DNA from 3 places in the Natranaerobius thermophilus JW/NM-WN-LF genome. Region 2 is predicted to be linked to each of the others. Evidence: a T-box and tRNA genes for the amino acid it is inferred to sense, from the RefSeq annotation. Region 2 holds a T-box; the other regions hold tRNA genes.
The links. A T-box is a leader RNA that pairs with one kind of tRNA and senses whether it is charged. The one in region 2 lies ahead of thrS (threonine--tRNA ligase), so its partner is inferred to be a tRNA-Thr.
Positions count from the first base shown of each region.

Region 1 (10,373 bases), 220 kb from region 2:
CCATTAGTCCCTCCATTTTTTGCAAAGCCTGTTCGTGCAAATGTGTCCTATTCAAGTAAAAAATGTCATGCTTACGATGAATTGAGGGAATTAATCAGATCCAACACAGCACAATTATCAGAATATAATCAATACTATCTAGATTCTTTAGCAGTTTCTTCTCATTTAAAAAATCAGTTGAATCTTGAAACTTATAATAGATTCATCTGTGAAGAAGTTATCGCCGGTGAACAAGCCACAGTTAACGGTTATATTTATAACGGGGAGATAAACTTATACGGTATAGTAAAAGCTGTTTTTCATGAAGATAAAATCAGCTTTAGCCATCATGAATGGCCCTATGAAAATCTCTCAAAAGAAATGGAAGCACAAATCCAAGATACAGTATCGACACTTGTGAAGGGATTACAACTAGATAACACCTTCTTTAATGTAGAACTAAGAATAGAAGAAGATTTAGAAAAAATCAATATTATTGAGGTGAACAGTAGAGCAGCCTTTCAATTTGCGAAAATGACCGAAGCGATTATGGGAATTAATTATATTCAGTGGCTCTGTGATCTGGCAGTAGGAAAACAACCTCGAAATATTAAAGAAGGAGAGAATTTAACCTACAAACATTGTTACAATTTTGAACTGCGCGAATTTAGCGATAAAGAAATTGTCAGAGTCCCAATGACATCAGACTTAGAACAACTTAAAAGAATGTATCCTGAAGTTACAATAAAAAACCTTGTAAATGCTAACACCAGGCTTTCAGATTATAAACAGAACCTAGAAAGCTATAGATACTGTATTTTAGACATACCTGGCAATAGTCAAAAAGAAGTATTAGAAAAATATGAAGAGGTAACCAGCCAACTAGGCTATGAATTTAGAGATTAACTCCTTTAAGAATCTAAGAGACTATGATACCATTGATGAGAGTATTGGGGTTCAAGGAGGTGCATAATATGTTCCAAGTAGCTGCTATTCAAATGACTCCCATTATGAATGATGTAGACGGAAATATAAAAAGAGGAGTACATTTGGCAAAAAATGCGATTGCAGAGGAAGCTGATTTAATCGTATTTCCAGAACTATGGACTACTGGATATCATCTTTCGAGAGAATCATTTCGTGCCTTGGCCGAAAAACCTGATGGTAAAACAGTATCAACTTTTCAAGAAATCGCCAAGCAGGGAGAAGTATCAATAGTATGTCCCTTCGTTGAGGAAGCAGGGGATAAAATTTATATAGCTGCTGCTGTAATAGATACAGAAGGGGAAACTAGAGGAATAGTCCGTAAAAGTTTACTTTGGGGAAGAGAACAACAAATATTTAATGCTGGTGTAATGGAGTATCCGACTTTCGACTCCAAAGTTGGCAAAATAGGTATCCTAATCTGTTATGAAATGGAATTCCCTGAAACAAGTCGTTTATTAGCACTAGAAGGGGCTGAAGTAATAGTTTGTCCGTCAGTATGGAGTATGTCTGCTGCCCATAGATGGGAAATTCAACTACCGGCAAGGGCTCTAGATAATACAGTTTTTGTCCTGGGTGTTAATACAGTAGGAAACAATAGCTGTGGTAAAAGTAAATTATTAAGCCCAATGGGAGATGTTTTGGCAGAAGCTTCCGGCAGAAAAGAAGAAATTTTAATAAGGGCTATCGACAAAGAAGCACTACTATGGGCGAGAGACGAAGTTTCTTATTTAGAAGATTACAAAACAAAGCTAACTCCCGGAGGAGAGGAAATACCCACTCCGATATGGTAGCTTATACTTTTCAAAAAAGAAAAGTATTATATTAAAAAACCGCTGGTTAGAAACCAGCGGTTTTTTATGGTTGTTGTATGGTCGGAGCGGCGAGATTTGAACTCGCGACCTCTACACCCCCAGTGTAGCGCGCTACCAAGCTGCGCCACGCCCCGACGTGCATTTTGTATTATACACTATCACAACTGACTTTTCAAGGGTTTAGATAAACTTTTACATACTATTATTTAAAAAGCCCCTTTAACCAATGTGTACTTCGGTTAAAGGGGAAATTCTACTAATCTATATAAAATTCATCTAACTGAATTAGGGAATCCACTGTGAAACTTGATCTTCGTATTTTTCCATCCATTCTTTTACTGAACCTGCTTCATCACCTGATTCAGAAATCATTCCCATTAGTTCACCTAATTCTTCATCAGTTAAAAACATATTTTCTAATAATTCAACTACTTCTGGCATATCCTCTTCTAGATCTGTTCGTGCCATGACACGAATATCTTCAGCTTCACCGTAAATACCTTCTGGGTCATCCAAGAATTTTAAATCCCATTCTGCAAATTTCCAGTGAGGTGTCCAGCCTGTAACTACAACCCAATCTTCATTTTGAATAGATCTTCTTAGTTCAGCTGTCATTCCAGAATCACTGCTGGTAATGAGTGAATAATCTTCTAGACTCTCATAAGCTTCTTGGGCGTTTTCTGTAGCTTCCATAATTCCTGCGCCAGAATCAATTCCAATAATTTCACCATCAAATTCAGCAATGTATTCTTTCAATTCATCAATTGAGTCGATGTCAACGTAATCAGGTACAACTAACCCTATTCTTGCGCCTTCAAAGATAGCACCTAAATCTGATAAGTTCTCTCCATGTTCCTCGTAATAACTACCATGAGTTACTGGTAACCAGGCTGCTACATAAAAATCTTGATTTCCTCTTGCTAGGTCTGTATAAACTACTCCAGGGTCTGCCATAGTTAATTCTACTTCATATCCCATCTCTTCTAAGATACCAGCTACTAAATGTGTTTTAGCTGAAGCACAAGCCCAGTCTACGTACGGTATCTTAACTTCTTGAACTTCTTCTGCCTCACCTTCACTACATGCTACAATCACCAACAAGCCAATAATCATAACAGCTACTAACATAAAACCTAATTTTGTTTTCAAAACTTTCCCCTCCTATAAATCGTAATTATTTTTTGTTTCGAAAGTGTAGATTTTTGCTTATTTAGCTAGAAATCACTAGTTTAACGAACTAGTGTTTTAAAAAAATTAGTTTTCAAGTAAGACTATTATATACTTGATAGCAATAAAAAGCAATTTCTGGAAAACTCCTTTAACCTGATTAAACAAGATTAGAAAGAGTTTACTCTTGTTTAATAACTATTTCAATGTGATTAAAAAATAACAATTATGGTTTTTAAATAAGTATAATATGGAAAATTAATAAATAATGATAGTTTTAGAAAGTGAGGAATTAGAAAAAATAGGTTTAATGGGAGAGGCGTAAATGAGATTTGATTTAGGCGAACAAAAGAGAAGAAATTTAATCTTGGAAGGCAATCTATTAAAAGTACTTTGGTTTCTTTCATGGCCTGTAACTATCCAATTAGTAGTGAACAATGTTGTTAGAGTTACGGGTACTAAAATGGTAGGTGTCTTAGGGTCTGATGCAATTGCTGCAGTAGGAATTGCACAACAAGTCCTTATGGGTGTATCTGTACCAGCTATGGGGTTATCTATGAGTGCTACTGCAGTTGTTGCAAATTATTTCGGAGAAAAAAATTACACAGGAACTTTATATGCAATTGGACAAATTATATTAATAGCTCTATTATTATCTGGTTTTACAACTTTTATCGGTTTAAAATACGGTGACAATATTTTATTATTACTCGGAGCAGAAGAACAATTATTACAATTAAGCCATAACTATTTAAAAATTTTGTTTGCAGCTTCCTTTGTTCTAATAACCAAGTTTCCACTTTGGGGGATTTTTCAAGGATTAGGTGATACAAGGATTCCGATGAAAATGGATCTTTTTTCTAATGCTTTGAATGTATCAGGAAATTATACTTTTATTTTTGGCCTTGGTCCAATCCCTTCTCTGGGATTAACGGGTGCTGCAGTTGGTAGTGTATTGGCTGATGCGGTTATACTTGTGAGAGCTATAGGAGAATTAGCCAAAAAAATCTCGGGATTAGTTCTCAGCTTTTATGATTTATTTAAGATACGTTTGGCAATTATGAAGAAAATAATTAAAATTGGTGTACCAGCTACTTTACATGGTTTTATTCAGATGAGTAGCAATATTTTACTTATCATGATGATGACTCGTATCCCGGGAGGTACTGATGTGGTGTCTGCATATTCAGTAGGAATGGTTGTATTTGGCTTAACTACATTTCCTGCAGCTTCAATAGCAACTGTAGCAGCTTCAATGGTAGGTGTTAATTTGGGGAATTCAGATCAAAACAGGGCTATCTCTAGTGGTTTTACCTGTGCAATTACCGGTGCAATGGTTATTACTTTCACAGCTATTCTTACACGAGTTTTCGCACCTGAACTATTAAAGTTTTTCGTTAAAGATTTATCTGTAATTAAAATCGGTGACTCATTATTAAAAACACTTTCTCTTGTTATGCCTGTTCATGCTTTGGGAATTGTCTTTTCAAGAGGAATGCAAGGAGCCGGGGACGCAAAAACACCTTTTATAATTGCTGCATTAACAGGAGTAGGAGCTAGAGTGCCTCTGGCATACATTTTTACTTTCAGTATGGGGATGCAAAGTAAAGGTATTTGGTTAGCCATTGCAGTTACACAAGTTATCTCAGCTGTTATTCTGACTTATAAATTTAAAACTGTAGTGAGGAAAAGAGCCGAAAATATTAAAAATTACTAGCATAAGTGGTATAATTTAACTTGAGATGTCATTGACATTTTTAATGATTATTGTATCAAGTGTTAAAAATTATGGAGGAGAGATTTCTTTGCGTGTTGGTATTGTTGGAGCAGGTCCAAGCGGTTTAGCTGCCGGAATGTTATTAGCTTCAAAAGGTTTTCAAGTATCTATCTATGAAAAAAATACTCAGATTGGTGGAAAATGTAGTGTTATGAATGACCAAGACGGAAAATTCACCTTTGATTTAGGCCCAACTTATTTTATAATGCCTTTTGTTCTTGAAGATATTTTTTGGCAGTGCAATAAAAATCTGCATAATTATGTAGATTTAAAGTTATTAGAACCTTTTTATCAGATAATATATCAAGATGGTTCCAGGTTATATCCTCGCAGAAACTATAAGCGATTAAAAGAAAATATTCATCAGTTTAGCAGTGCCGATGTTTCCGGACTGGATAAATTCTTAGATGACAATAGTAAAAAATATGAAAATCTTTTTTATGCTCTCAGAGCTGGTTACTCTAATTTTAAAAACTTACCAAAATGGAATTTAATTAGTAATTTTGCACATCTCAAACCATTCACTAATTTTTGGAAAGATTTAGAACAGTATTTTGAGAATGACAAGGTAAAATTTGGTTTTACATTTCAGACTAAATATGTTGGTAGATCCTTTCATAAATGCCCTTCATTATATAGCATTCTCTCATATCTTGAATATAGTATGGGTGTTTTTCATGTGATGGGAGGGCTAAATAAATTATCAAAAGCTATGGGAAAGGTCATTGAAGAGTTGGGAGGGCAAATTTATTTAAATTGTGAAGTAAAACAAATAAACACAAGTGACAATCAAGCTAAGGAAATTGTTTTAAAAGACGGTTCGTCCAAAGAGCTCGATGAAGTGATATGTGCTACAAACGATTTGAATCATATAATGAAGTTAGTCAATAAGTCGGAAAGAAAAAAGGATCTGAAAGTGTCTAGTGATGTAAACTATTCATACTCAAAAATGGTTATGTACCTGGGATTATCAAAAACTTTCTATAATCTCATGCATCACAGCATAATTGTCCCTGAAAATTTCTGGGATACCTTTGAAGAACTTAATAAAGGTGAGATACCAGAAGATCCTATTATATCCGTCCAAAACCCTTGTGTAACAGATCCTAGTTTGGCAGAGGGCGATAGGTCTGTAATGCAGTTGTCCGTCGCTGTACCTAATTTGAACACTAATATTAACTGGAATGAAATATTGATTAAAAAATTACAAACTAAGATAATTAACTGTGTTGAAAAACATTTAGAAATCAAAGACATTGAAAAGTATATTGAGTTTCAAGATATTAAGTCTCCCCAAGATTGGTACGAAAACTTTAATAGCCCCTATGGGGCATGTTTCGGTAAAATTTCAAATTTAAAAGAAATACTTGGTATAAATGTGAATAATAACCTCACGTTTTGGAACAATTTATGGATAACAGGCTCTTTAGCTATATCTGGAAATAACCTGGCTTTAACTTACGAAGCTGGTCGAAGTGTAGCGCACGAAATAATAAAAAAATATGGGATTGAACCACCTGAACTAGTAAATCCACCGGTTTCACATTTCCAAGAAGAAGATTAAAAAAGACAATGGTGATTAAGAATATTTGCAGGTACATAAAAAATGAGTTACAATTTAATGAAACACTATTGGTTATAATTATTAAAAAGACAGCGAGACACAATTTTAAACACTAATCCTACATAACAGTTAAGGAGGTTTTTTGAATGTCATCACAAAATGAACAAACCTTTGTTATGGTTAAACCCGATGGGGTAGAGAGGGGATTAGTCGGAGAGATAATTTCTCGACTAGAGAATAAGAGATTGAACTTAAGGAAGATAACCATGTTAGAAGTCTCTAAAGAGTTAGCCCAAACCCATTATCAAGAACATAGGGACAAACCCTTTTTTAACGATTTAATCAATTACATAACAAGTGGACCAGTGGTTGCTATGGTATGGGAGGGAGATAATGTCATTGAGGTTGTTCGTAAGTTGATAGGGGATACGGACCCTAAAAAAGCTGCACCAGGTACCATTAGAGGTGATTTAGCTTTAGATATAACTTATAACTTAGTTCACGGGTCTGATAGTGAAGATACTGCAAAAAGAGAAATTAATTTATTTTTTCGACCGACGAACTAATGCATAGAACTGAGTATGATCAGTAGGGAGAGGAGAGATTCATAATTGACTGATACAGCTTTTGAAACATTTAAATCTAAAGTTTATCAAAAAACAGGAATTGATCTTAATCAATATAAACAAAAACAGATGAAAAGGCGATTAACAACATTAATGAGTAAACGAGGATACTCATCTTATGATGACTATTGGTTGGCATTACAAAGGGACGAAAAACTTTATAGAGAATTTTTAGATCGGATTACAATTAACGTATCAGAATTTTTTAGGAATCCCCAAAGATGGAATGTATTAGAAGAAACTATCTTACCTAAAATAATTAAACAAAAGGGGAAGGATGAGAAATTAAAAATTTGGAGTGCTGCATGTTCGACAGGAGAAGAGCCATATTCTCTGGCGATGGTTCTAAAAGAGTTTTTTCCACCATCACAATTTGATATTTTAGCTACTGACCTAGATGAAACTGTTTTGAATCAAGCACGTAAAGGAGTTTATTCAGAAGAAAGAATTAAAGAGGTGAACTCTGACAGATTATTTAAATATTTTAATCAAGAAGATAAACTATATCACGTTAAGGACGAAATAAAAAAATGTGTCAATTTTAAAAAACACAATCTCTTAAAAGACCCATATGATAAAAACTTCGATCTCATACTTTGTCGTAATGTTATGATCTACTTCACGGAAGAAGCAAAAAGCATTCTATATAAAAATTTCTACCAAGCTTTAGCTCCCGGGGGAGTCTTATTTGTAGGGAGTACTGAACAAATATTTAACGCCAGTAAATTAGGATTTCAATCAATAGCCACATTTTTCTATCAAAAATAAGTTTTGAATTCACTACTAAAAATAATATTTAAACATAAAAAAATAGCCCGGTAATCGGGCTATTTTACGTTTAGTATAATTAATTGGCTGGGGCGGCAGGGATCGAACCTGCGAGTCCGGGGACCAAAACCCCGTGCCTTACCACTTGGCTACGCCCCAACGATTTAGTATACATTAGATATTATAATCTATATTTTTAATTTTATACTTTTGTTAGTAATTAAATTAATGGTGGAGAGGGGAGGATTCGAACCTCCGAAGGCTTGCGCCAGCAGATTTACAGTCTGCCCCCTTTGGCCAAACTCGGGTACCTCTCCAAATAAATTTAAAATAAAAAATGGAGCTGACGGTGGGACTCGAACCCACAACCTGCTGATTACAAGTCAGCTGCTCTAGCCAATTGAGCCACGTCAGCTTGTTGGCGGGGCTGACGGGATTCGAACCCGCGGTCTCCGGCGTGACAGGCCGGCGTGTTGAGCCACTTCACTACAGCCCCATATTGTTGTTGTCTTGCCGCAGAATTATTTTATCCCGCCGCGACATTTATTAGTATAACTCATGCAATAAATATAGTCAAGGGATTTATTGAATCAAAAATTTTAAAAAAATTATATCGGCTTAGAAATATTACAATTCATACCTGCGACCCTATGCTTTAAAGGCGCTAAGATCTCGTCACCCCAGTATTTTTGCTGATTTTTGGTTAGTCTATTGTATATTAAATTTAAAACTAGTCTAGCACCCGGATCCATACCTTGACATCCAGCTAGTAAGAGAACATCGCCAGTTTGTAAATGTCTTTCAATAATAACAGACTTAATAGCTGATCTTAGTTGAGAGAAATATCTAACCCTTATTCCAGCTGATTTCAAAAGAGAAAGGGTGGTATCTCTTTCTGTCATCGTAACTTTATTCTCAATTCCCACTATTTCATCACTTGATGTTACATAAACTTCTTGAAGGTTTAATTTTTTTAGCCATTTAATTAAAGCCTTAGTATTTTCCTCATTAACAGTCTTACCTCTACCACCTCTAATGGCATATAAAATTTTTAGGTTATTAAAATCCATCTTTCCTAGGGTTTCCATGGTGACTTCAATATTTCCGGGATTGGCAAAGTGATCATCTATAATTTTGAATTTTTTGTCAAATATCAGTTGGAATCTGCGTTCTACACCTGAAAATTTAGCCAGCTCTGACTGTATCCGAGTTATAGGTTCATCCAATAATAATGTCGATATAGCAGCAGAAGTAGCATTATAGACATTATGAAGGCCCAATACTTTTAATTTGATTTTAAATCGACCTGGTTTTATCCATTTGCCCGATAGAGTAGAGAAACCTCTATTGATAACTAGATCAAAACTGGCACTTCCTGATGATAAATCCAGATTGTCAATTCCAATTGTAGCATCTATGCCTTTTACACTATAAGTTATAACTTTCGCTTTAGTGTAATTAATCATTTTACAGGCATTTTCACAATCAACATTAATAACAGCCCTTTTATCTTCCTGAATTTCTTCTACTAAACGCTGTTTAGCTGCAAAATAGTTTTCGAAAGAGCCGTGTTGGTCAATATGGTCCCTCGAGATGTTATTAATTATAGCGATATCATAGTCCACGGCAGAAACCCGTTCCAGTTCTAATCCTGAAGAAGATACTTCCATAGTACAATAATTGATATTTTTTCTTTTCATAGAAGCTAAGTATCTTTGGAGATCTAAAGATTCAGGGGTGGTTAAATCCGATTCCTTTGTCTCTTCTCCTAATTTTACTATAACAGTTCCCAATAAGCCCGTGGGTTTGTTGCTGCTAAGAATTTGATCAATCATGTAAGTGGTAGTTGTTTTACCATTAGTAGAAGTAATTCCTATCATATTCATAGACTTGGAAGGATGTTGATAAAACTTAGCACTAAGATGAGAAAGGGCTCGTCTTGAATTTTCAACTACTACTTGCAAGAGAGGAATATGGGGGATTTCTCGCTCAACTATTAATGCAACTGCCCCTTTGTTGTAGGCTTTTTCTGCAAAAGCATGGCCATCGTATTGATGGCCCGTTAAACAAAAAAATAACTCATTTTGGGAAACATTTTGGGAATGATAATTTAAACCGGATATTTTGATATCGTCTAGGGCTTGCTTAATATTTCCAGAATTACCAGGCATGACTATGCTTTTTATAGGATAATTTTCTATTAAAGCCCTTAAACTAACATTATCAGGCATATTATTCACCTCAGAGTATAATAATCTTCGTTGAGTTTAAAAAGATCTCAACCTATGAATAAAAGTTCTCCAGGTTTCAGGGTCAAAAAGCCCTGCTGGACTATCTCCAATGTAACTAAAACCGACTAGAAAACCTATACCAAAAGCAGCTACTATTAAAATTAAGACTATAATCAAATTTGAAATTTTCATTTGCATCACTCCAATAACAAATATCCCTGGCTACTGATAAATGTAAATATTATTAGATACTTTCAAATCGTAATTGAATTTTTTAGTATTAATTGTTCTTTGATTTATCACGATTATATAAGATTTAAAGAGTAAAATCAATTAAGAAGTATGTAGTATATATTGACAAATAGGGGGATTAGGATTGTTTGAATTTGAACATGAGTTTGAAAAGATTTTCGATGAGTTATCAAAAATAGAAGAGCATATAGAACAGGATCCCGAGAAAAA
Region 1 covers NC_010718.1:1,678,656-1,689,028, reverse strand. Annotated here, with positions in the region: gene NTHER_RS08145 (ATP-grasp domain-containing protein) at 1-885, shown strand, start outside; gene NTHER_RS08140 (nitrilase-related carbon-nitrogen hydrolase) at 954-1,757, shown strand; tRNA gene NTHER_RS08135 (tRNA-Pro) at 1,836-1,912, opposite strand; gene NTHER_RS08130 (glycine betaine ABC transporter substrate-binding protein) at 2,064-2,927, opposite strand; gene NTHER_RS08125 (MATE family efflux transporter) at 3,271-4,662, shown strand; gene NTHER_RS08120 (phytoene desaturase family protein) at 4,751-6,286, shown strand; gene ndk (nucleoside-diphosphate kinase) at 6,433-6,852, shown strand; gene NTHER_RS08110 (CheR family methyltransferase) at 6,898-7,680, shown strand; tRNA gene NTHER_RS08105 (tRNA-Gln) at 7,765-7,839, opposite strand; tRNA gene NTHER_RS08100 (tRNA-Tyr) at 7,910-7,997, opposite strand; tRNA gene NTHER_RS08095 (tRNA-Thr) at 8,019-8,095, opposite strand; tRNA gene NTHER_RS08090 (tRNA-Asp) at 8,100-8,176, opposite strand; gene NTHER_RS08085 (Mur ligase family protein) at 8,289-9,911, opposite strand; gene NTHER_RS15630 (DNA-directed RNA polymerase subunit beta) at 9,948-10,103, opposite strand; gene NTHER_RS08080 (tetratricopeptide repeat protein) at 10,288-10,373, shown strand, end outside.
Region 1: it encodes a tRNA-Thr, which carries the amino acid that the T-box ahead of thrS (threonine--tRNA ligase) is inferred to sense. The anticodon was not compared.

Region 2 (10,373 bases):
TCGCGACGAACAAGGAGAAATAGTGACTAGTTCCCTTGAATACGAAACAATATCTATGCTGGGACCTAATTGTGATATAGCTGATTACGATTTCCTGGCAGAGATTGATAGAAAATGTGATGATTTTGGTATCGATACAATTGAGTTTGGAAATACCGTGGCTATGTGTATGGAAGCGGGTAAAATAGAGTGGGGAGATAAGGACGGTGTAAAAGCTTTATTAGAAGAACTGGAAAAGGGAACTGAATTTGGAAAACTGTTAGGTCGTGGTACAAAGGCAGTAGGTGAAGAGTTTGCCGTAAAACGAATTCCAACAGTAAAAGGGCAGGCAATGTCGGCTTATGATCCCAGAAATTTAAAAGGTATTGGTGTAACCTACGCGGTAACCCCTATGGGAGCAGATCACACCTGTGGTGTCACAATGATGCCTGGTTTAGATCATATGAATAAAGCGGGTCAGGTGCAACTGTCATCAAAGATTCAGATGGTTTCAGCAGCTGCTGACAACTGTATGTGTCTATTTGCCTTTCAATCAGCTATCTTGGAAGGATTGTTACCAGATATATTTGCTGGTTATTTTGGAGGGGAGTGGACCACGGAAGAAATCATAGAACTTGGAGCAAAAACTATTGCCATGGAGAAAGAATTCAATACACAAGCGGGATTTAGCGAAAAAGATGATCTCCTCCCGGAATTTTTCTATCATGAAAGGTCACAAGCAACAGGTGAAGTTTTTGATATTACAGCAGAAGAACTAAAAAAGACTTTTCCATTTTAAAAAAGATTCTCTATGTAAAGGATAAAACTCTGTAAAATTTTGGAAACACAGGATACAGTAATCCAAATTTGAAATTTTGCTCTTTTAAAACTAAATTAAGCAGCGTGTTTTTCTCTAGCTTTTATGAACTTGCTTTCGTTGTAGGGCTCTTTGTTTACCCACATAGCAAAGAGTATCCTAACCCAAATATTAGCTAGAGTCCTTACAGCTTCATGATGCTGTTTACCTTCTTTGCGCTTTTTGTAGTAATAGTCTTTGGCCCAGGGGATCCACCTTGTAGTTTGTAGAGCGAACTGATGTAAAGCGTTTCGAAAAGGCTTAATACAAGAGTGTCGCCTTTTTACAATACGCATTTTGCCACTTTGATGGAGTACTGGTGAAGTTCCCGCAAGGGCCTGTACCACCGAGGCGTCAGCATAACGGCTGCGATCGTCTCCCCACTCTGCCAGCAGCCTCGGTGCAATTCGCTTACCGGCACCTGGTATGCTGTCGAAAATTTTACTGTCAGAGTGGGACTTAAAAAGTTTCTCGATTTCCTTGTCGTACTCATCAATATGTTCTAATAAAGGCTCTAGCTGATCTAGGATAGTAAATAAAAACTTAGACTTGGCAGAACAAATGGCTCTGTTTCCTTCTAAATTAGGTTTTTGAAGCTTTGTGAAGATCTCATTAGCTTTAGACGTAGGGTTAGGATGTTTTTGCTTTTTTAAAAACTTAAAGATCTCATCTCTACTAGCTTTTCGAGCCTGTTTTGGAGTAGGATATTTCCTTAAAAAAGCTAGAGAAACAGGTAGAGTTATTTTAGAAAACAATTCAAGAGCAACAGGGTAATATTCTTTCAGGGTTGAAATCAGTCTATTTGTTAACCTAGCACTTTCTTGTATAAGAGCTTCTTGATCTCTGGTGAGTACTTTAAGTTCTTGGATGTGTTCAGAATCAGGCTCTAGCTTATGTAAGTCATGGAGCTCTGATCTACCCATATTAGCTAGTATTTTAGCATCAATAAAGTCAGTTTTAGCCCCAGAAGCTTTTCTTCTAGCATCAACTAGTTTGGGGTTAACAGAATAAACAGTGAAGTTATTTTCTAAAAGATATTGGGTTAAAAGTCCATGTTTAGTTTCAATTAAGCAATAGAAGTTTTCAGGATCGTCATCATGTTTTAATAGCTTGTTTTTTAGAGTTTCAAAACCATCTTTAGAATGTTGAATAGTGAAGTTATCTAGTTCTCTACCATCGCCACTCATGACCAGGATATCATGTTTTGTATCAGCCCAATCAATCCCAACAAAGTACATTCTAAGACCTCCTTAAGGTGATGGTATTTAGTAGCAGAGGTAAGCCTTGTCTAGCATCAGTGCTCGAGGCACAACTTCTCTATAGTCCGTAACTGCTACTTATGATATCCGGGGAAGACAGTTCTTTTTTAAGTAGTCGTACTAACTAGGGGTGTTTGGTCTTTCCCCGGATGGCCACCTTTACTTTATTATTACGTGATCCAAGAGGGGCTTTCCTGCCCTTCTATAAATAACTATAACAGACAAGGGGTGTTTGGTCTTTCCCCGGATGGCCACCTTTACTTTATTATTACGTGATCCAAGAGGGGCTTTCCTGCCCTTCTATAAATAACTATAACAGACAAGGGGTGTTTGGTCTTTCCCCGGATGGCCACCTTTACTTTATTATTACGTGATCCAAGAGGGGCTTTCCTGCCCTTCTATAAATAACTATAACAGACAAGGGGTATTCTATTATATTTGTTGATGCGTTAATTTAAATAGTGAATTAAATTTACTACTTTGGTGGAGGTGGGTTTTTGATAAAAGTCAATCATAAGGAATTTGAATGGGAGCAGGGTATTACTGTGGAATCTTTACTTATTAAATTAAAGCATGATGAAGACTTTGAAAATCTGATTGGGGAGACTGCGACTGTTATTGTAAATCGGGAAGTGGTTCCTAAAGAGAATTATAGAAGCCATGAAATAGAGGATGGAGATGTGATATTTATATACCCTCCAATTGCCGGAGGAACGTAAAAACCCGCGGGGTAATACCCCGCGGGTTTTAATGGTGATGTGCCCGCCATGGGCAAAAAACAGATCGTTACATCCAACAGGCAATAGCCCAGCAACTATCTTTACTATTCGACGAGGATAGAACCGCTATGGATTTTATTGAGGATCAAAAAGACAGGGAAAAGCAAAGGAAAACTTTGATCGTGCCCTAAATGGTGAAAGTTTCACAGTTATTGATCAATATGGTGATGAATTTAATCCCAGATGGAACAAAAAAATATAACTCTCTTTGCGATGATAATGGCGAAATTATTGGCTTAACAAAATTTCATAGTAAAAAGTCCATCCTTGACAATAAATATTAAACCCTTATAATAATTATTAGTGTTCAAATTGTTTAAAACTATTTGAACGACTTGAATAACATGAACAACTTTAAATATAAAATTATACATAAAAAATTATGGGGAGTTTTGTATTATGAATAATGATTTAGAAAGAATAGAAGAAGCTAGAGATATAATTATTAGTGCTATAGCACAAACAATGGTGATGTATGGTTTAACTCCTTCTGTTGGCCGCATTTACGGAGTATTGTATTTTGCTAAAAAACCTATGTCATTAAATGAAATAAAAGATGCTGTTGCTATGAGTAAAGGCAGTGTGAGTAACGGCCTCCGTGACCTACTAGAGTCAGAGATGATCATTAAGGTTTGGCAAAAAGGTGATAGAAAAGATTACTATATTGCAGAACGAGATTTCGCTAAAAACTTTCTTAATTTCCTAATTAAAAATATGAGGCTTGAAAGGAACTTGATTTTAAAGGCCAATGATAAGGTTCAGCCAGTGTTAGAGGATATTGCGGAAAACCCTGATTCAGCTGAAGCAAAAGAAGAAGCTAAGAATGACTTAAAATTACTTGAACAAAGCAGAGAATATTTTGATTGGACTAAAAGGATAATCGATGCACTAGAAAGCGGGGAAATATTTGAGTATTTTCCCATGGATAAAAAGTAAATTTAATTGGAAAGGAGGTGCAAGGCGATATGGATCTAAATAAATCAGCTCTTTGTTTAATAGATATCCAAAAAGAAAGTAAGTTTGGAATTGAAAACATAGACAGTGTTGTGGAAAATTCAAAACACTTAATTGAACAATGCCGCAAGTTAAATATACCCGTTATCTATACCCGCCATATCAATAGGGCAGATGGTATTGGACTATCTAATAATGATCCGTTAGATAGCAGTGGAAAACCTATTTTTTATTGTACTGGTACAGAGGCAATTGAAGTCATTGACGAAATTGCTCCCAAGGAAGAAGATGTGGTGATTGACAAATTTCGCTGGAGTGGCTTTTATGAAACAAGTTTGGACATTATCCTAAAGAGTTTAAAGGTAAAGCATTTGATGATTGGCGGATTAGTTACAGATGGCTGTTTAATGACATCTGTTTTTGATGGGTATTTTAGAGATTATGAAATTAATCTCATAAAAGATATATGTGCAACTTCAAATGAAGGAGCACATATGGCTGCCACCCTGATTATGGCAAACTGGGTATATGGAATTAAAATATATGATTCAAGTGAATTAATTAAGAAATTACAGGGCAAAGATTATTATGTCTGGGAGTCCGAGGGGCCAGACCAATTACAATTTACCCCTGAGAATATGAGAGAAGTTTATGGAAAATTAAATCAAGATGCTAACTTGATTAAACAAAAATCTTAATAATTATTTAACAAGGAGGTTATAATTTAATGCGAAAGCTGAAATTAGTACTAGTGACAATGATAACAATTGTTTTATTAACTGCCTGTACCAATGGAGGAGGCGGTGTTACAGCTGGAGAAGAATCAAAAGAAACCATAAAATTTGGAATGACAGATTGGACAAGTACAGCAGTTCCAACAGAAATTGCCAGACAAATTTTAGAAGAAGCAGGTTATGAAACAGAAACAACTAATGCAGATCAGCCAGTAATTTTTGTAGGATTAGTGGATGAAGAAATTGATTTCTTTATGGATGCATGGTTACCCTATACAGAAGAGGCCCTTTGGGACGAGCATGGAGAAGATCTACAGAAAGTATCTGCAAGTTATAAAGAAGCTCCCTTAGGTTGGGTTGTTCCCGAATATGTGGAGGAAGACACTCTAGATGAGTTTTTGGCTAATCTAGATAAGTATAATAATGAAATTGTAGGTATTGACTCTGGAGCAGGCATATCAGAAATCTCTAAAGAAATGATAGAAGATCTTGGAATAGGTGATGAACTTGAATTTGTCCCTTCAAGTGAAGCTGCTATGATGGGTGAAGCCATGAGTGCCATGGACAATGAAGAACCAATAGCTTTCCTTGGATGGAGACCTCATTCTATGTTCACTCAATATGATATCAAATTTTTAGAGGGTCAAGAGGAATATTTTAAGGCAGATAATGTATATGTAATTTCTTATGAAGGTATTGAAGACAAACATCCGGAAGCTTATGAAATATTATCAGACTGGAGTATGCCCATTGAAGATTTAGAGGAAATGATGTACGAGCATGAAGAAAATGATGTAGAATATGAAGTACTTGCTGAACAGTGGATTAAAGAAAACCGTGACAAAGTTGATGAAATGTTGGGCAATTAAGTCTTCTTAATAGCAATCTTCTTATATAAGGTTAAAATATTGGTAGAACTCTTAGATATTTTGTGCAATTTACAAAAAATGACAGGGTCTAAAAACCCTGTCATTACTGTATTATGGTTGGTGGGTCTGGCAGGGATTGAACCTGCGACTTCTTCCGCGTCAAGGAAGCGCTCTCCCACTGAGCTACAGACCCGCGCTTTCGATTGCACATATTAATATAGCACATTGAAGAGGAATTATCAAGGGGAAATTGAAACTTTTGAAACGTGGTCATGCTTTAGTTCATATACTATTTATCGAAGGAGAGGAGAGCATGACCACAAAAATCCTATTAATGTCTAAAAATTATAAAGCACAATTGGATAAATTTGTGGAGTCTTTAGAATTTCCCCGGGCCAAGAAAGAGGACAGCGAGTTAAGTTTGTGGGAACTAAGATTAACCCAGGAGGACTATCAAGACTTTTTAAAACAAGTTTCGCGCTGGCTCACTGATAGCTTGAGTAGAGTATTAATGCGGGAACTGACCCATAGAAAACACTGGCACTTGACTGAACTAGAATATCGCGAAATTATTAATTCAGCCAGTCACACCTTAACTCTTGATGGGAAACAAATCAGAGAAGGGCTTGATAAGTACTTTGATGACTACTCCTTGCTGATTTTAGAAGGATATCTTACATTTCGGCTATCCTGGTTCCTGCGCAAATTAGATGATTTACTAGAAGATCTCATTGATGAATATTTGATAGATAGAGAATTCAATGAATATCTGCAAGTGTTAAAGTATTTTATCGATGGGCAGCCCATAAAGATCGATACAATTCATATCGTGGTTAAACAGGGAGGAATTGAGCTCAGGGATCGATCGTGGAGGCCATTTAGCCGCAATTATTTAGAACAGATCCTAGGAGAGCCGATAGAGAAGGGTACAATGCAGAAAGAACTATTAATTTCAGTTTTAATCTCGATAGTGCCAGCTGAGATAGTAGTTCACGGTGTTCAAGAGCCTTCATATTCTGTGATTGATAATTTATCTCGAGATTCAGGAGTGTTTGAAATATTATCATATATCTTTTCAAACAGGATAAAATATTGTTTTCAGTGTAAATATTGTCAAGACTAAAGTATAGCTTTTGAAAATTTTTATAATAATAGTTACAATATTAGTGATAGCAATATTTAAGAATTATAAATATTGTATCTTAACTGAGTGTATTGTTGTATCTAGTTTCCGTTATGTTAATAGAGGAGTTGTAGAAACCATGGTTTCACCGGATTTGAAACTATTACTTATCCCTATATTATCAGGCTTAATCGGCTGGTTTACAAATTTTTTGGCAATTAAGTTATTATTTTGGCCCCATGAGGGTATAATTGTTCCTAAAACAAACTTTAAAATTCAAGGTCTATTATCACGGAGAAAAACTGAAATCGCCAGGGCTGTTAGCCGAGTAATTTCCGAAGAACTTTTATCTAGTGGTAAATTAGCTTCAGGAATTGACCGGGACATGGCTATAAAAGATATCAGAAAATCAGTAGATAGTCATGTTACTGAAAGAATGGATGATAAATTGAGATTTCTTCCAAACAATATTAGGCGAAGAGTAACTGAAATAGTAAAACAGGCAGTGGGACGGGGAGTCTCAACATCCCTGTCTCAAAATTTTGATTCTATTGTAGACAACCTTACATCTAGTATCGATGTTGCTAATCTAATTGAACAAGAAATCATGAGTCTCAATACTCGTGAAGTAGAACGGCTTAGTTTTGAAGTAGCCCAGCGTGAACTAAAATTTATTGAATATTTGGGTGGAATACTGGGCTTTACTATAGGAATTATTCAAATACTCTTTGTTTGGCTAGTCTATTGACAATGTCGGTATAAAACCATATAATATAATTTAACAATATCGTTTACTATGTAAAAGCGATGAAGAGGACAGTAGAGCATTGCCACCGGAAGCAGAGAATACCCGCCGCGGCTGAAAGCGGGTAATGCCGGAAGTTGCTCGAACACCACCTCGGAGCTTGCAGCCGAACTTACAGTAAGCTGGCAGGTGACCCGGCCTTAACGGGTAGAGTGGACCGGCTAGGCGATTAATTTCAGCCAATATTTTTGAAATTTAAATGCCGGTCAACTTGGGTGGAACCGCGAGATACTCTCGTCCCTTGTATAGAGGATGGGAGTTTTTTTAGTTTTAAAAGTTATACCTTGAAAATAAACGAGAGGGAGGTCTAAGAATGCTTAAAATCACCCTAAAAGACGGTTCGGTTAAAGAAATTGAAAAGGGTAGTAATGTACTGGACCTGGCCAAGTCGATTAGTAATCGTCTGGCTAAAGAAGCTGTTGGTGCAAAGGTAGACGGAAAGACTGTGGGCTTGAATAAAGAGCTAAATGAGAACTGTGAAGTTGAAATTTTAAGCTTTGAAGATGATGAAGGCTGTGATATTTATCGTCACACTTCGTCACACATTCTGGCTCATGCAGTTAAACGCTTGTATGATAATGTTAAACTAGGTATTGGTCCTCCAATCAAAGATGGTTTTTACTATGATTTTGATTTGGAACATTCATTGTCAGATAAAGATCTGGAAGATATCAAAAAAGAGATGAAGAAAATAATCAAAGAGGATTTGCCCATTGAAAGAAAAGTATACAAAAGAGATGAAGCAATTGAAATGTTCAAGGAAATGGGTGAAGATTACAAGATTGAATTGATCCAAGACCTTGGTGAAGATGAAGAAATTTGTTGCTATCAACAGGGAGACTTTATAGATCTATGCCAAGGACCTCACTTGCCATCAACAGGAAAGATAAAAGATACTGCTCTAGACTTGTTAAAAGTAGCAGGAGCCTATTGGAGAGGCGATGAAAACAGGGCTATGCTGCAGAGGATATATGGTACTTCTTTTATAAAAAAATCTCAGCTTGAAGAATACATTCAAAGATTAGAAGAGGCCAAGAAACGAGAACATAGAAAACTTGGAAAAGAACTGGATCTTTTCAGCTTTCATGAGGAAGCGCCTGGTTCTCCTTTCTTCCATAACAATGGTATGATAGTTATCAATGAATTGATTGATTTTTGGAGACGGGAGCATCGTAAAGCGGGATATCAAGAAATTAGTACACCTATAATTTTGAACAGGGGACTGTGGGAACGCTCAGGTCACTGGGATCACTTTCAAGAAAATATGTACTTTACTGAAATCGATGATGAAGATTTTGCTGTGAAGCCTATGAATTGTCCTGGTGCCATGTTAGTTTACAATAATAATATGTACAGCTACCGTGATTTTCCCTTGCGCGTAGCAGAGCTTGGTAAAGTACATCGGCATGAACTGTCAGGGGCTCTTCATGGATTATTAAGAGCTCGAAGCTTTACCCAAGATGATGCCCATATATTTATGCTCCCTTCCCAAGTGGAAGAGGAACTGGAAAATGTCATTAATTTGGTAGATAGATTTTACAGTGTTTTTGGCTTTAATTATTATGTTGAGTTATCAACTAAACCGGAAAAAGCTATGGGCTCAGATGAAATTTGGGATCGAGCTATCAATGCTTTGAAATCCGTACTAGAAAAACGTGGTATTAAATACATTGTCAACGAAGGTGATGGAGCGTTTTACGGACCCAAAATTGACTTCCAATTGGAGGATGCCATCGGAAGGTCATGGCAGTGTAGTACCATTCAACTTGATTTCTTGTTACCTGAACGCTTTGATTTGACCTATATAGGAGAAGATGGGCAGAAACATCGGCCAGTTATGATACACAGAGTTATTTACGGAGCAATTGAACGATTTTTCGCTCTGTTAATAGAGCACTATGAAGGTAAATTCCCACTTTGGCTAGCTCCAAGGCAGGCAGTAATTATTCCCATTGCCGATAGGCATATGGAATATGGAAAGGATATTACCAAACAGTTAGAATCTGAAGGTATCCGAGCTGATTTGGACCAACGCAATGAAAAAATTGGTTACAAAATTAGAGATGCTCAGCTTAAAAAAGTTCCCTATATGTTAATTGTGGGTGACGACGAAGTGGAGAATAAAACTGTTTCCGTAAGGACCAGAGAAGATGGCGACATTGGCTCAAAAAGCGTTGCCGAGCTAGTGGATGAAATAAAAGTTGAAATTGACGATATGGACTAAATTGGCTGATTTGATATGAAATATAGAGCATAGATAGTATAAAAAGCATCGATAAATAGCAAATAAAGATTATGTATTATAATTGACTTTTATCCCTGTAAATGATATACTACTCATGAATTTAATAGGGAAGAAGCAGAAGCTACTCGCTTCTCACCTTACAACGTCTAAGTTCGTAAGGTTGTGCTGATTAAAACCAATTGTTTTGCTGTCTAGATCGTCAAGAGCATGTCAACTGATAAGTTTATGTTTTTGGCGTATTGGAATGATTAGATTGGTAGACCGAGCGAGTAGTGATACTCGCTCTTTTTTATTTTGAATAATTATCGAACTGTTTTAAAATTCCCAGGAGGTGAACAGATATTAGCAAAGAGCTACCTGTTAATGAGCAAATTAAGGCTCGTGAAATTCGAGTGGTTGGTAAGGATGGAAAACAATTAGGTGTCATGTCCCCTAAGGAAGCTTTGAAAATCGCTGAAGAAAACAATTTAGACCTGGTCACAGTGGCTCCTAAAGCCAAGCCACCAGTATGCCGAATCATGGATTACGGTAAATTCAAGTATGAGCAAAATAAGAAGGAAAAGCAAGCCAAGAAAAAACAAAAGACAATTAATGTCAAAGAAGTTAAGTTAAGACCTAATATTGAGGAACACGACTTTAATACTAAACTTAATAATGCTAGGAAGTTTTTAAAAAAGGAAGATAAAGTAAAAGTGACAATTATGTTTAGGGGCAGGGAGATTACCCACCCAGAAAATGGTAAAGAGTTGTGTCAGAAAATGGCAAAAGAA
Region 2 covers NC_010718.1:1,896,285-1,906,657, reverse strand. Annotated here, with positions in the region: gene NTHER_RS09260 (aldehyde ferredoxin oxidoreductase C-terminal domain-containing protein) at 1-778, shown strand, start outside; gene NTHER_RS09255 (IS110 family RNA-guided transposase) at 874-2,073, opposite strand; gene thiS (sulfur carrier protein ThiS) at 2,592-2,813, shown strand; gene NTHER_RS15940 (hypothetical protein) at 3,005-3,157, shown strand; gene NTHER_RS09245 (GbsR/MarR family transcriptional regulator) at 3,273-3,809, shown strand; gene NTHER_RS09240 (cysteine hydrolase family protein) at 3,839-4,525, shown strand; gene NTHER_RS09235 (glycine betaine ABC transporter substrate-binding protein) at 4,555-5,430, shown strand; tRNA gene NTHER_RS09230 (tRNA-Val) at 5,549-5,623, opposite strand; gene ytxC (sporulation protein YtxC) at 5,681-6,553, shown strand; gene NTHER_RS09220 (DUF445 domain-containing protein) at 6,564-7,301, shown strand; T-box leader at 7,352-7,603, shown strand; gene thrS (threonine--tRNA ligase) at 7,672-9,582, shown strand; gene infC (translation initiation factor IF-3) at 9,945-10,373, shown strand, end outside.

Region 3 (10,373 bases), 1.5 Mb from region 2:
TTTCTTTGTGTAAAGTGTGTCTGTTACAAAATTTACAATATTTCTTGAGTTCAATTCTATCTCTGTCGTTTTGTTTATTTTTAAAACTTTTGTAATTCCTCTGTTTGCATTCTGTGCATTCAAGAGTGATTTTTTCCCGCATTTTTTCGCACCTCCCGCTTGTGCACTCGTCTCAGTCAATTTGTCACTTCTAAAAATCTATCACAACATATAGTCAATGTCAACATCTTAAATTATATATAAAAATGTATCAAAAAAGCCAGGGACTAAGCCCTGGCTATGCTACTCCCTACTCAATGATGCCAGTAACAACACCAGCACCTACTGTTTTGCCACCTTCACGAATAGCGAATCTCAATCCTTCTTCTATAGCTATAGGCGTAATCAAGTTGATTTCCATCTGTACGTTGTCACCAGGCATTACCATCTCTACTCCTTCTGGTAACTCAATAACCCCGGTTACGTCTGTTGTTCTGAAGTAGAACTGAGGTCTGTATCCTTGGAAGAATGGAGTATGACGACCTCCCTCTTCTTTCTTCAGTACATATACCTCTGCTTTAAACTTGGTATGAGGATTGATGCTGCCTGGCTTGGCTAGAACTTGACCTCTTTCGATCTCTTCTCGGTCAACTCCTCGTAGCAAGGCTCCAATGTTGTCTCCTGCTTCACCATAGTCCATTGACTTTCTGAACATCTCTACCCCTGTGACTACTGTCTTCTTAGGACGATCTGCCATACCTACAATTTCTACTTCGTCTTGTACATTGATATTTCCTCGCTCTACTCTTCCTGTCGCTACTGTACCTCTACCTGTTATGCTGAATACGTCCTCTACTGGCATCAAGAATGGCTTATCTACATCACGATCTGGGGTTGGAATGTAGTCATCAATGGCATCTACTAGTTCCCAAATCGGTCCACAGTTTTCACACTCTCTGTCTCCACAACCACACTCTATTGCTTTTAAAGCTGAACCTGTTACTACAGGTGTGTCGTCTCCTGGGAAGTCATATTCGTTCAACAAGTCCCTTACTTCCATCTCTACTAGCTCTAGTAGCTCTTCGTCATCTACCATATCTGCTTTGTTTAAAAATACTACTATATGAGGAACCCCTACCTGACGACTCAACAAAATGTGCTCTCTCGTCTGTGGCATTGGACCATCTGCTGCACTTACTACCATGATTGAACCGTCCATCTGAGCTGCTCCGGTGATCATGTTCTTTACATAGTCTGCGTGTCCTGGACAGTCTACGTGAGCATAGTGACGATTATCTGATTCATATTCTACGTGAGCTGTACTGATCGTAATACCTCTCTCTTTCTCTTCAGGCGCTCGATCAATACTGTCGTATTCCATCTTTTCTGCACCACCTGCTGTGGATAAGCAAGTAGTCATCGCTGCTGTCAACGTTGTCTTCCCGTGGTCTACGTGACCTATCGTACCTATGTTGACATGCGGTTTCGTCCTCTCAAACTTCTCCTTTGCCATGGCTTACTCCTCCTTACTTAAATTTTTTATTCACTTTTATTCACTTCCATATCTTTTACTAGCTTTCACTTATTTCTTCCAGTTTAATGCAAAACATTTTAATTTTCTGAACATGTCCAATCGAAATAAACATTACTGCATATAATTATAATTGATAGCTATAAAAAAATCAAAACTGAAATTTGCAGTTTAATATTATAATAGTTTAGACAGTAAAACAAAAAAAATATGTATAAAAACATATTTAAAGTAATGGTGGCGGCGCAGGGATTTGAACCCCGGACTCTGCGGGTATGAACCGCATGCTCTAGCCAACTGAGCTACGCCGCCATAATGGAGCTCACGACCGGATTTGAACCGGTGGCCTCATCCTTACCAAGGATGCGCTCTAACCTAGCTGAGCTACGTGAGCTCGCTTAAATTTAAATCTTGGTTGCGGGGGCAGGATTTGAACCTGCGACCTCCGGGTTATGAGCCCGACGAGCTACCAAACTGCTCCACCCCGCGTCGATTATTGGTGAAACTGGAGCGGGCGATGGGAATCGAACCCACGCGACTGGCTTGGAAGGCCAGGGCTCTACCACTGAGCTACGCCCGCTCGGTCATCTTTACATAATTGGTGGAGAGGGGAGGATTCGAACCTCCGAAGGCTTGCGCCAGCAGATTTACAGTCTGCCCCCTTTGGCCAGACTCGGGTACCTCTCCGTATAGAGCTTTTGTAAACGCAGCGATACTGCACTGCGCCCTGTTAAGCATGTGTAATTATACATCAGACTCCCTGCAAAAGTCAACCCTTATTGTTAAAAAGTTTTATGATTTTATTTTAGCTGATTAGAATTGCAAAATGCCTTACTTGATATTTGATAGAGTCGTTGCTATTCACTTCTAATATTTAGATATCTCTCTAGTTTTCTTTTTACTCTCTGTAATGCATTGTCGATAGATTTAACATGCCTATCTAATTCCTGGGCTATTTCCTGATAACTTTTGCCTTCCAAGTACAGCATCAACACCTTCCATTCTAAGCTACTCAGGATTTCAGTCATCTTTAGCTCGATATCATTGTATTCTTCCCTATTAACCATCAAATATTCAGGATCGGTAATTCTAACACCTGAAATGACATCTAGTAAAGTCCTATCAGAATCCTCATCGTAAATTGGTTTATCTAAGGAAACATAAGAGTTTAAGGGGATGTGTTTTTGCCTGGTTGCCGTTTTGATTGCTGTAATTATCTGTCTTGTAATACATAACTCGGCAAATGCCTTAAAAGATGACAGCTTGTCCCCGCGAAAGTCCCTGATAGCTTTATAAAGGCCAATCATACCTTCTTGAATAATATCTTCTCGGTCAGCTCCTATTAAAAAGTATGACCTCGCCTTAGCTCTAACAAAATTTTTATATTTCCCAATCAAAAATTCAAGAGCCTCATGACATCCCTCGCGGGCTCTTTTAGCAACTTCTTCGTCACTATTGAGATCATACTTTTCAAAAATATCTTGGGCACTTTGACTCACATGAATCGCCTCCGCTTTAGTTTTCTACGGGAAACAAGCCCCCCTATGCATAAACATATTATACCGCATATTAAAATATACCGTCAAGCTAAAGAAGGAACTTTCACTTTTTATGTCGAAGAATATTGAGTTTCTCTTTAACTTGCTGATCGAGGAGATTATCGAGAGTATTTCGTTTACCTTCTTCTTTTTCAATGAAATTTTTACGTATTTTTTCCTTAGTCTCCCTAATGAGCTTTTTTAAATCACGAGCCGAAAGTCGGACAGCACCTTTCCCCATAATTACACGTTGTTCTTGCCAGTCGGAGGTGGCTACATCAACATTGCCTTTATCGACCAAATCATACACTAAAGCCTCAATCAAACTATCAGCCGTTTCCCCTTCCTTAGTGTATATAACCAAAATTCCATTGATTTGTTCAGTATGGCGGTTTTTTTGCTTGGCTGAGTGGGCATCGAAAACCACAACGATCTTTCCCCACAAAATCCCTTTGTACTCGGATAATTCGTCTATTAGTTCAATTCGACTAATTTCTAAATTTTCTTCGGCAGATTTTTTTAAATGGTCCCAAGCATTAATAATATTATAACCGTCTACAATTAAATAATCTGTCATTTAGATATCACTCCGATCTGGCTCATGCTTCACTAATTAGTTTTTTGGCGGTATATTTCATAAAGCACTACAGCTGTTGCTACACTTGCATTAAGGGAATTCACCCGGCCAATCATAGGAATATTGGCTATAAAATCACATTCTTTCTTTACCAATGGACTCATACCACTGGCTTCGTTTCCCACCACAAGGGCCAGGGGAATATTATAATTTTCTTCGAAAATTCCTCTATCACCATCTATATCAGTTCCCAAAATCCAGATCCATTGCTCTTTTAATTTTGAAATAGTTTGTCTTAAATTTGATACCTTTATTATAGGAACATGTTCAGCTGCACCACTGGATGCTTTCATCACGGTTGGGTTAACATCTACGCTTCTACGTTTCGGAATAATTACTCCATCCACTCCCACCGCATCAGCCGTTCTGATAATAGCGCCAAAGTTTTGAGGATCTGTCAAATGGTCTAAAATCAATAAGGTGAGTGGTTTTTGATTATTATAATCAAATCCTTTAAGAACTGTGTCTAACTGGGAGTACTTAAAGGGTTCGGTTTCTGCAACTATCCCTTGATGTTCAGTAGTAGGCACCATTTTATCCAATCGGTCTAATGGAACCTTATCTAAATTAATATTATGCTGTTGAGCCAATTTTAGCATCTCATCCTGAAAATTTTTGTTAGAATCTTTAGAAATATAGATACGAAAAACTTTCCTATTTCCTCTTATGGCTTCAACCACTGGATTTTTCCCGGGTACAAGGCTGTCAGTCCGCATTTCCTATAGCACTCCTTTTACTCTTGACATATATAAATATGTTTGCCTGTTTTCACTTTAATAGTAGCCATATTACCAAAATTGCTATCCAAAATTACTGTTAATCGTAGTATTTAAAGTTATAACAAGCCATTGACAAACTGTTTTGAAAACAGGCAAACATTTGTCTAGCACAAAAATTTCACAATCTTTACTTTAAAGGTTGAAACATTTCATCAGTATATATTACACTAGCATAATGTTCTTGATCAAAAGATTTATCATAGTCTATATCCTGAAACAGGACAGGGAATTTATTTTTAAACTCTTTTAACACAGGAATAGCAATTTGCCTAGCTTGTGGGTGGGCCGCCTTATCACATCTTAATTTAAAGAAATGTCTCCATTCCCTCATATTAAAAGTAACTACAATTTCCGTCTTAAGTGAGTTAGGTAAAATTGAACGGGCTTCCTGAGGTGTTGAACCTGTTTCAAGTAATTCAAAGTACTTTTGTTCTATTTCTTGACAGCTTGATTCCCACAACTGATACTCTTTATCTCTATGAGAATAGAAATACGGTCTTATAAGTGTGATCTCATTTCCAAACTTATCTTTTTGATAGTTGCAGTATCTTGTGGATTCTTGACTATAACTAGCTAGGCGGTGACGCACAATTTCATGGGATAAACCCCTGTCAATAATCATCATAACAGTAACCTTTTCATGTTCAATAACTGATTCGTGGCCCTGTTCTACCAAAAACTCTAATAAGCTCTGATTATAATTCCCTTTCATTTTGTCTTCGGATTTATAACAAACCCTGGCATATCTTTCGATTTTTTTCAATTTGGCTTCATCCATTTCTTTCTCTGGTATTAGAACTTGTGGATCAATAACTTTCATTATATCAACTCCTCCCCTTTAAAAGATATTTGGTGTTTTTATTTACATTCTTCATTTGACAGTTCCCTGTTAACTTCATTTATTAGCAGCTCTTCTATTCTATCTTCTCTTTCTTTTAGGTAAAGATATCCAACAAGAGCTTCAAAGCCCGTTGCCAGACGGTACTCGTAATACCTCACACCCTTAGGAGGTTGATGAACCTTGGCGTTTTTGCCTCTTCTTACTATTGCCTGTTCTTCTTTGGTTAGTTTGGGATAGATTTTATCCAACAAAACAGCTTGGGTGGGAGCAGAAACTAGTCTAACAGTATTTTCATGTAGATTGCTCACTGAATTATACGGAGTTGCAGTACTTTGTAGCCTGACATATAACTCATAAACAGCATCCCCTAAATAAGCTAAGCTTTGAGGTGAAAATTGACCCGTTTTTGTCTTTTGTTCTATAGTTTTTTCAAATGCTTTCAAGTTCGTTTCCACCTCACTCCTTCAGGAGTATCCTCTAAAATAATTCCTCGGTCACGAAGTTCATCTCTAATTGCGTCTGCTCGTTGAAAATCTTTTTGTTTGCGAGCTTGCTCTCGTTCTTGAATTTTTTGCTCTATTTCTTCCGGTAATATTTCATCTGTTTCTGGCAGGAGCCCCATAACTTGATCAAATTCTAACAACAGGTCATAAGTGTTTTTGAAAACTAGGGCATTCTCTCCTCCATTTCCAATATAGCTGTTAATTTCTTTTGCTAATGAAAATATAACAGCCAGTGCACTGGCCGTATTGAAATCATCATCCATAGCTGCTTCAAATTCTGTTCTAGCTTGTTTTAGATATTCCATAATATCTTGCTCTTTATCCGTAAGTTCTTGTTCTCGACTTTTTTCAAGATAAAACTTAAGATTATTGTAAAAGTTATCCAATCTGTCTAAGCTGCTTTTTGCCTGTTCAATTAATTCATCGGTAAAATTAAGAGGACTTCTATAGTGAGCACTCATTAAAAACAATCTTAAAACACGAGGATCATACTTTTGTCTAAAGTCACGAACAGTTAAAAAGTTCCCCATAGATTTCGACATTTTTCGGTTATCAATCTCTAAATAACCTACATGCATCCAATACTTGCAAAAGTCTTGTCCTGTAGCGGCCTCACTCTGAGCCACTTCATTTTCGTGGTGTGGGAAAACTAAGTCGGATCCCCCAGCATGGATATCCAGGGGCGTATCCAAGTATTTCATGCTCATAGCAGAACACTCTATATGCCAACCTGGCCGACCTTGACCAAAGGGGCTGTCCCAGGCCGGTTCCCCTTCCTTTTTGCTTTTCCATAAAACAAAGTCTGCAGGATTTTTCTTACGATCATCCACTGCCACTCTAGCACCAGACACCAGCTCTTCAGGGTCTTGTCTGCATAATTTTCCGTAATCGTCAAAGGCTGCTGTATCAAAGTAAACGTCTCCTCCTTGACGGTAGGCATAACCTTTATCCAGAAGATCCTGGATAATTTCAATAATTTCGGCTATATGCTCAGTAGCTTTCGGATGATGGTCTGCATCTTTAATACCTATAGCACGAGCATCATCAAAGTACTCACTAGTGTATTTCTCTGCTAACTCAGCAACAGTTATCCCGTCTTCATTAGCTCTATTAATCATTTTGTCTTCTATATCAGTAATGTTTTGAACATAAGTCACTTGATAACCTTTGTAATCTAAATATCTGCGTACCACATCGAAAATTAAAAATGCCCTGGCATTTCCGACATGAAAATAATCATATACTGTTGGACCACAAACATACATATCAACTTTTCCTTCTTGTTTGGGGACAAATTCCTCTTTCTTTTTTTTCATTGTATTAAAGAGCTTTATGCTCATTTTCATGATCACCTCTCTTGATATCTTCTATTTCAAAACGCAACTTTTCAATTTTTCTTTCCAAATATTCAATTTGTCTAGCAACAGGGTCTGGAAGCTCGTGATGATTCAGATCCACATTATTGAGTCTTTTCCCCTTTCTCACCACAATTCTTCCAGGTACTCCTACCACAGTCGAATCGTTAGGTACATGATCTAATACTACAGAACCCGCCCCAATTTTTACATTATCTTCAATGGTAATTGGTCCTAGCACCTTGGCTCCAGCTCCTATTACCACGTTATCCTTTAAAGTAGGATGTCGCTTACCTTTTTCTTTACCTGTACCTCCTAAGGTGACTCCTTGGTATAAAGTGACGTTATCACCGATTTCAGCAGTTTCGCCTATGACAATTCCCATTCCATGATCAATGAAAAAACTCTTTCCAATTTTCGCCCCTGGATGAATTTCTATACCTGTCAACAATCTATTGATCTGAGATATGAATCGCGCAATTAAATACCCTCTCTTATTATATAAAAAATGAGCCATTCTGTGTAGTAAAATAGCATGAATACCGGGATAACACAAGAGGATCTCTAATAAAGATTTGACTGCAGGGTCACGTTCAAAGACTGCCCTGATATCACTCTTGATTGTTTGAATCATAATAACACCCCTTGTCTGTTATAGTTATTTATAGAAGGGCAGGAAAGCCCCTCTTGGATCACGTAATAATAAAGTAAAGGTGGCCATCCGGGGAAAGACCAAACACCCCTAGTTAGTACGACTACTTAAAAAAGAACTGTCTTCCCCGGATACCATAAGTAGCAGTTACGGACTATAGAGAAGTTGTGCCTCGAGCACTGATGCTAGACAAGGCTTACCTCTGCTACTAAATACCATCACCTTAAGGAGGTCTTAGAATGTACTTTGTTGGGATTGATTGGGCTGATACAAAACATGATATCCTGGTCATGAGTGGCGATGGTAGAGAACTAGATAACTTCACTATTCAACATTCTAAAGATGGTTTTGAAACTCTAAAAAACAAGCTATTAAAACATGATGACGATCCTGAAAACTTCTATTGCTTAATTGAAACTAAACATGGACTTTTAACCCAATATCTTTTAGAAAATAACTTCACTGTTTATTCTGTTAACCCCAAACTAGTTGATGCTAGAAGAAAAGCTTCTGGGGCTAAAACTGACTTTATTGATGCTAAAATACTAGCTAATATGGGTAGATCAGAGCTCCATGACTTACATAAGCTAGAGCCTGATTCTGAACACATCCAAGAACTTAAAGTACTCACCAGAGATCAAGAAGCTCTTATACAAGAAAGTGCTAGGTTAACAAATAGACTGATTTCAACCCTGAAAGAATATTACCCTGTTGCTCTTGAATTGTTTTCTAAAATAACTCTACCTGTTTCTCTAGCTTTTTTAAGGAAATATCCTACTCCAAAACAGGCTCGAAAAGCTAGTAGAGATGAGATCTTTAAGTTTTTAAAAAAGCAAAAACATCCTAACCCTACGTCTAAAGCTAATGAGATCTTCACAAAGCTTCAAAAACCTAATTTAGAAGGAAACAGAGCCATTTGTTCTGCCAAGTCTAAGTTTTTATTTACTATCCTAGATCAGCTAGAGCCTTTATTAGAACATATTGATGAGTACGACAAGGAAATCGAGAAACTTTTTAAGTCCCACTCTGACAGTAAAATTTTCGACAGCATACCAGGTGCCGGTAAGCGAATTGCACCGAGGCTGCTGGCAGAGTGGGGAGACGATCGCAGCCGTTATGCTGACGCCTCGGTGGTACAGGCCCTTGCGGGAACTTCACCAGTACTCCATCAAAGTGGCAAAATGCGTATTGTAAAAAGGCGACACTCTTGTATTAAGCCTTTTCGAAACGCTTTACATCAGTTCGCTCTACAAACTACAAGGTGGATCCCCTGGGCCAAAGACTATTACTACAAAAAGCGCAAAGAAGGTAAACAGCATCATGAAGCTGTAAGGACTCTAGCTAATATTTGGGTTAGGATACTCTTTGCTATGTGGGTAAACAAAGAGCCCTACAACGAAAGCAAGTTCATAAAAGCTAGAGAAAAACACGCTGCTTAATTTAGTTTTAAAAGAGCAAAATTTCAAATTTGGATTACTGTATCCTGTGTTTCCAAAATTTTACAGAGTTTTATCCTTTACATAGAGAATCTTTTCGCAAAGTGATTCCAAAAGCTATAAGTAACAGTTTTTTATAAACTTTTGATTATCAAAAAAACCGCCTCTGATAAACTATACAGAGACGGTTTTACCGCGGTTCCACTCTGTTTACGCATAATGCGTCAACTTTGGCATGATAACGGTCTCTAACCGGCTTTTCATACTAATGGCAAAACCCACTTTCAAAAAAGCATTTGGAGGGGCAATTCGCTGGAAACAATATCCTTTCAGCCCATGGGATATCTCTCTGTAGGACCAGCTACTGATTCCTCCGCATAAAATTATCTTAGATTCAGTTCGTTTTTATGTCAATAATAATTATTATTTATGAATATAAACTATTACATACCTCTTGTCAATATTTTAACTTTGAATTTGTGAAAGAGTGCTATTCACTCTATTAATCGCTCGTTCTCGGCCCAATAAAGAAATTAGCTGATCAAGCTCAGGGCCGTGCATTTGTCCACTCACTGCAATTCTTACAGGCATAAAAAGCTGCTTACCTTTGACACCAACCTGCTTACCGGCTTTATTAACTGCTTTCTTGATAGCTTTAGGATCCTCAAAGGAGTCTAAATCATTAAATTGATTAATAACTTCTGAAAGTAATTCAGGAACGTGGTCCTTCTCTAAAAATTCTACTTCCTCACCTTTAAGGTCTACATCGTCTCCATAAAAGATTTTTAACTGTGGAGGTAATTCCGATAGCATATCAATTTTTTCCTTGACTAAATCCACAGCAGAAACGAACCATTCCCAATCGTGCTCTAACTGTTCTTGCGACACTAGGTCGGAATTAATTAAATATTCTTTAGAAAGGTTAAGCAATCTTTCTGTATCCGCCTCTTTAATATAGTGTGAGTTCATCCAATTTAATTTATCCACATCAAAGACTGCGGCACTTTTCGAAACTCTACCTATATCAAATAATCTAATTAGTTCATCTTGGGTAAAAAGTTCATCTTCTCCAGGCGGAGACCAACCTAATAAAGCTAAAAAGTTTACCATTGCTTCAGGTAG
Region 3 covers NC_010718.1:192,112-202,484, reverse strand. Annotated here, with positions in the region: gene rpmG (50S ribosomal protein L33) at 1-142, opposite strand, end outside; gene tuf (elongation factor Tu) at 290-1,492, opposite strand; tRNA gene NTHER_RS01005 (tRNA-Met) at 1,746-1,822, opposite strand; tRNA gene NTHER_RS01000 (tRNA-Thr) at 1,827-1,904, opposite strand; tRNA gene NTHER_RS00995 (tRNA-Met) at 1,923-1,999, opposite strand; tRNA gene NTHER_RS00990 (tRNA-Gly) at 2,017-2,090, opposite strand; tRNA gene NTHER_RS00985 (tRNA-Tyr) at 2,110-2,197, opposite strand; gene sigH (RNA polymerase sporulation sigma factor SigH) at 2,368-3,009, opposite strand; gene NTHER_RS00975 (NYN domain-containing protein) at 3,113-3,625, opposite strand; gene rlmB (23S rRNA (guanosine(2251)-2'-O)-methyltransferase RlmB) at 3,658-4,401, opposite strand; gene thyX (FAD-dependent thymidylate synthase) at 4,592-5,284, opposite strand; gene NTHER_RS00960 (Mini-ribonuclease 3) at 5,323-5,748, opposite strand; gene cysS (cysteine--tRNA ligase) at 5,745-7,142, opposite strand; gene cysE (serine O-acetyltransferase) at 7,129-7,797, opposite strand; gene NTHER_RS00945 (IS110 family RNA-guided transposase) at 8,055-9,254, shown strand; gene gltX (glutamate--tRNA ligase) at 9,717-10,373, opposite strand, start outside.
Region 3: it encodes a tRNA-Thr, which carries the amino acid that the T-box ahead of thrS (threonine--tRNA ligase) is inferred to sense. The anticodon was not compared.